2 regions of the Pantoea phyllosphaerae genome follow, and region 2 is predicted to be linked to the other one. Evidence: predicted binding sites of a transcription regulator. Region 2 holds the regulator's gene; the other holds the start of a gene.

Region 1 (2,403 bases), on a different contig from region 2:
GACCTGATAGTTGCGCAGCAGCGCGATACGCTCTTCCCATACCGCTTTCGCCTCGCCCATCGACACCCAGACGTCGGTATAGATAAAGTCCGCGCCCCTGACGCCTGCGGCGATATCCTCGGTCAGGGTGATGCTGCCGCCGGTTTGCTGCGCCGCCTGGCGGCAGGTTTCAACCAGATCGGCTTCCGGCCAGCACGCTTTCGGCGCCACCAGGCGCAGATCCAGGCCGGTTACCGCCGCCGCCTCCAGCATGCTGTTGCCCATGTTATTGCGGGCGTCGCCGACATAGACCAGCGTCATCTCGCTCAGCGCCTTGCCCGGCAGATGCTCCTGCATAGTGAGCAGATCTGCCAGCAGCTGGGTAGGGTGGAATTCCGTGGTAAGGCCGTTCCACACCGGCACGCCGGCGAATTCCGCCAGCGTCTCCACCAGCGCCTGGCCGTAGCCGCGATACTGGATGCCGTCATACATGCGGCCCAGCACGCGGGCGGTATCTTTCATCGACTCTTTGTGGCCGATCTGGCTGCCGCTCGGGCCGAGATAAGTGACACGGGCGCCCTGGTCATATGCGGCAACTTCGAAAGAGCATCGGGTACGGGTCGAGTCTTTTTCGAAGATGAGCGCGATGTTTTTGCCCTTCAGGCGCGGGGTTTCGCTACCGTTTTTTTTAGCGCGTTTTAATTCAGCGGCGAGGTCGAGCAGGGAGGTGATATCGGCCGGGCTAAAATCGAGCAGCCGAAGGAAGTGGCGTTGAAAAAGGTGACTCATAACGGGCTCCAGTACAGCCATTCTGATTGAATGAAAATTCAATCTAAACGTATGAATATTCATTTTCAACCCCAGCGTAAAGAAACTTTCCGTTTTGAGTAGTGGCGCGCCGGGCAGTGTGGGAAAATAGTTGTTTATTGCCGAACACTGAGGGGAATTTGCCATGGCATATGAAGCATTGCTGGAAGAGCAGCGTGAAGAGACACGCCTGATCATTGATGAGCTGCTGGAAGACGGCAGCGATCCGGATGCGCTCTATACCATTGAACATCATCTCTCCTGCAACAACTTCGACTCGCTGGAAAAAGCGGCCGTCGACGCGTTCAAGCTGGGTTATGAAGTGACCGAGCCCGAAGAGCTGGAGCTGGAGGACGGCACCACGGTGATGTGCGTCGATATCCTCAGCGAGTCGGCGCTGAAGCCAGAGCTGATCGACGCGCAGGTTGAGCAGCTGGTCAATCTGGTGGGCAAATACAACGTCGACTACGACGGCTGGGGCACTTACTTCGAAGATCCCGACGCCGAAGATGAAGATGACGACGAAGATGGCGACATTATCGACGGTGACGAAGATACCGGCGTGCGCCACTGATTTCCCCTGGCGGAGCCGCGCGCTCCGCCTTCCCGCATCCTGCCTTTTGAACCGACATGAACTACGCACCGCTGCTTGAGCCCATCTATCATTTTTTACTCTGCCGCACGCCGCAAGCCTGGATTGACGAGGCGCGCAAACCGGAAAACCTGACGCTGCTGCTGACCGACCATCTGGTTTGCGAACTGAAAGCGGCACAGACCGCCACCTGGCTGATCCGCAAATATGTCGCCGACAAGCCGAGCGGCGAGGCGATTCTCGCCTGGCTGAAGCCCTACGAAGATTTTATTTTCCGCGAGCAGCCCGACAGCCAGTTTATTCAGGCGCATAAAAGCCTCTCTAAAAGCATCATCGTGCGCAACGAGCTGCCCTGGGCGGACGATCTGGTGGAGAAGATGGTGCTGCTGATTAAAGAGGAGCTGCACCACTTCTATCAGGTATGGGAGATTATGCAGGCGCGCGGCTTGCCCTATAAAAAGATCACCTCCAGCCGCTACGCCAAAGGGCTGCTACGGGAGATCACCACGCACGAGCCCGATACGCTGGTGGACAAGCTGATCTGCGGCGCCTATATCGAGGCGCGCTCCTGCGAGCGTTTCGCCAGCCTGGCGCCCTGGCTGGATGCGGAGCTGGAGAAGTTCTACATCTCGCTGCTGCGTTCTGAAGCGCGCCACTATCAGGACTATTTAGCCCTGGCGGCGCAGATCTCGCCGAAGGATATCGCGCCGCGCGTGCGGGCGATTGGCGAAGCGGAGGCGAAGCTGATTAGCGAGCCGGACGCGGAGCTGCGCTTTCACAGCGGCGTGCCCGCATGGAAGAGTTAAGCAACGGCGCTTTTTTAGGGCGCCGTTTATCCGCGGCGCCTTCTGAGATGAAAGTAAGTGTGATAACAATTTTTAGCCCTTTTATTTAATCTGTATTTTCATTTGCCATTAAAACGAACGGTTTACATTCTCCGATAAAAATGCCTGTTTGTTTTTTTAAATAGCGCTTATTTTGTGCAGCGATTCACAGAGCAGGCGCTTTTTTTGTTTTTTTCTTTT
Region 2 (2,403 bases):
GCGTTTGGGCCTGTTGATTCGATACCAGACTGGCTGCGCTGGCACCGAATGACAGCGTGGCGGTCAGCGCGGCTAAAGCAATAAGAGATTTGGTTTTCATGGTCTACTCTCCTGAATTCATCGATAAGGCCACCCGATGCGCAATGCGCGCTTCAATAAGGCTGCCCGTCCAACGACATCTGGCTAACGCGCTTATTTATACAGCTCGGCGGTAGCGTGGTAGTTGCCGTTGTTATAAGCCTCGATAACGCGGTAAGCGCTGGCGCCTTTCTGCTCTGCCTTCGCATTCAGCTCTTCTTTAATCTGCATTGGAGAACCCGCTACGCCGCTTACGCTGACTGAGCCAATTGACTGCAGATTTTGCGCCTGCTGGGCGTCGATAGATTCCGCTGCAAAAGCACCGAATGACAGGGCAGACAGAATGCTCAAAGTTGCGATAGTAGTTTTAACGTTCATATATATTTCCTCGTCGTCTGTTTTTCTCTTTTTGTTTGATGTGATTTGCGTCACGAAAAGAAGTATAGAACTAATAACGCATGAAATTAATACCTGCCTAATAATGTTTTGTTGTGATTCTTTATCCTTATGGCTCATTTTTATTCTTTATGGTTATAAAAACGGGTTAAAAACCAGGCTATAGCGGTTAAATGCCTTTAAAAATAGCAGGATGGGTGACTTTATCTTTTTGTGCGAAAGGCTATGGTGAATGTCGCTGGTTATTGATTTAGATCTGGGCATTACCGCTAATCACATAGTGTAAAGCAGCGTAAAATAGCGCGGAAGGTTAAGCAGGCAAATAGGTATGACCATACAGACTCATGACGTCAGCAGGTAGAGGAATAAGTTAAGGAACTGAATAAGCGGTGAATGAGGGGCAAGCAGGGCAGGCAGAGCGACCGGCAGCAGGGCTGCCGGTCAAAAGAAGCGATTTAAAGCTCTTGCTCAAATACGGTAAGAAGCGCGCTATGCAGTTTTCTGACGGTGAACGCGCGCGCGGGCGTGATAAAGATCGTATCGTCGCCAGCGATGGTGCCGAGAATGCCTTCCGCTTTGCCTAGCGAGTCAAGCAGACGGGCGATCAGCTGCGCTGCGCCAGGGCTGGTGCGAATCACGATCAGCGCATCGTTATAGTCGATATCCAGCACCAGATTTTTTAACGGGCTGGTGGTGGTCGGCACGCCCAGTTCCGCCGGCAGACAGTAAACCATCTCCATTTTGGCGTTACGCGTGCGCACCGCGCCAAATTTAGTCAGCATACGAGACACCTTCGACTGATTGATATTGTCGAAGCCTTCCTCCTGAAGCGCCTGTACAATTTCGCCTTGAGAGCTGAATTTCTCTTGTTTTAACAAGGCTTTAAACGCTTTAATCAATTCGTCTTGTTTAGATGGGTTTCGCATAAGCTACCAGTAAAGAAAAATGCCGAACGCCCGCCGACGGCAGATACATTATTATGCATATGAATGAATTTTTATGCAATTAGTCGATAAAAAAGGCAGGCGCAGCGGGTTGCGGGCGGCAATGATAGCAAAATTTTTAGCACAGACCAAAAAGACGCAAGAGCAGGAAAAGCGAAGGTTGCAGAATTGTTATACAATTGAGGTGTCATATGGATAGCTATCATGGCCGTGCTCTATCTGCCATCGACATTGTTGTTGGTCATTCAGGCGCGTTGTGCTGACAAAGTAGCAACCCAAAAGATTAAGTGCTGCTGCACGCATAATGAACAGTGGGTTTGTCATCGTCTGAGAAGTTGATTCAGGTCTTAACACAGATGGAAATTCGGCTCTACTCTGCCCCACCTTAATAAGGAGTACAGAATGAAAGTTGCCGTTCTTGGCGCTGCTGGCGGAATTGGTCAGGCGCTCGCCCTTCTGTTAAAAACCCAGCTTCCTGCGGGTTCTGAACTTACGCTCTATGATATTGCGCCGGTGACGCCCGGTGTAGCGGTGGATCTCAGCCATATTCCCACCGCGGTCAAAATTCAGGGCTTTAGCGGCGAAGACGCGACGCCTGCGCTGCAGGGTGCGGACGTCATCCTGATCTCAGCGGGCGTCGCGCGTAAGCCAGGCATGGATCGCGCCGATCTGTTTAACGTTAACGCAGGCATCGTGCGCAACCTGATCGAGCAGGTGGCGCAAACCGCGCCTAAAGCGCTTGTTGGCATTATTACTAACCCGGTCAATACCACGGTAGCCATCGCCGCTGACGTGCTGAAAAAGCACGGCGTCTATGACAAAAACCGGCTGTTCGGCGTCACCACGCTGGATATTATCCGCGCAAATACCTTTGTCGCCGAGCTAAAAGGCAAGCAGCCAGATGAGGTTGAGGTGCCGGTAATCGGCGGCCACTCCGGCGTGACCATCCTGCCGCTGCTGTCGCAGGTGAAAGGCGTAAGCTTTA

Evidence for each region. The regulator ArgR, encoded in region 2, controls arginine synthesis, uptake and breakdown. The targets are predictions, from matches to a motif close to ANTGAATAAAAATACANT.
Region 1: a site for ArgR is predicted at 794-811, ahead of argF (ornithine carbamoyltransferase). Genes of this name have one in related genera too.

The regions. Positions count from the first base shown of each region.
Region 1 covers NZ_JBPFDE010000004.1:236,891-239,293, forward strand. Annotated here, with positions in the region: gene argF (ornithine carbamoyltransferase) at 1-768, opposite strand, end outside; gene rraB (ribonuclease E inhibitor RraB) at 932-1,360, shown strand; gene miaE (tRNA isopentenyl-2-thiomethyl-A-37 hydroxylase MiaE) at 1,417-2,184, shown strand.
Region 2 covers NZ_JBPFDE010000022.1:33,086-35,488, forward strand. Annotated here, with positions in the region: gene ACR6A7_RS20130 (YdgH/BhsA/McbA-like domain containing protein) at 1-100, opposite strand, end outside; gene yhcN (peroxide/acid stress response protein YhcN) at 193-456, opposite strand; gene argR (transcriptional regulator ArgR) at 930-1,400, opposite strand; gene mdh (malate dehydrogenase) at 1,821-2,403, shown strand, end outside.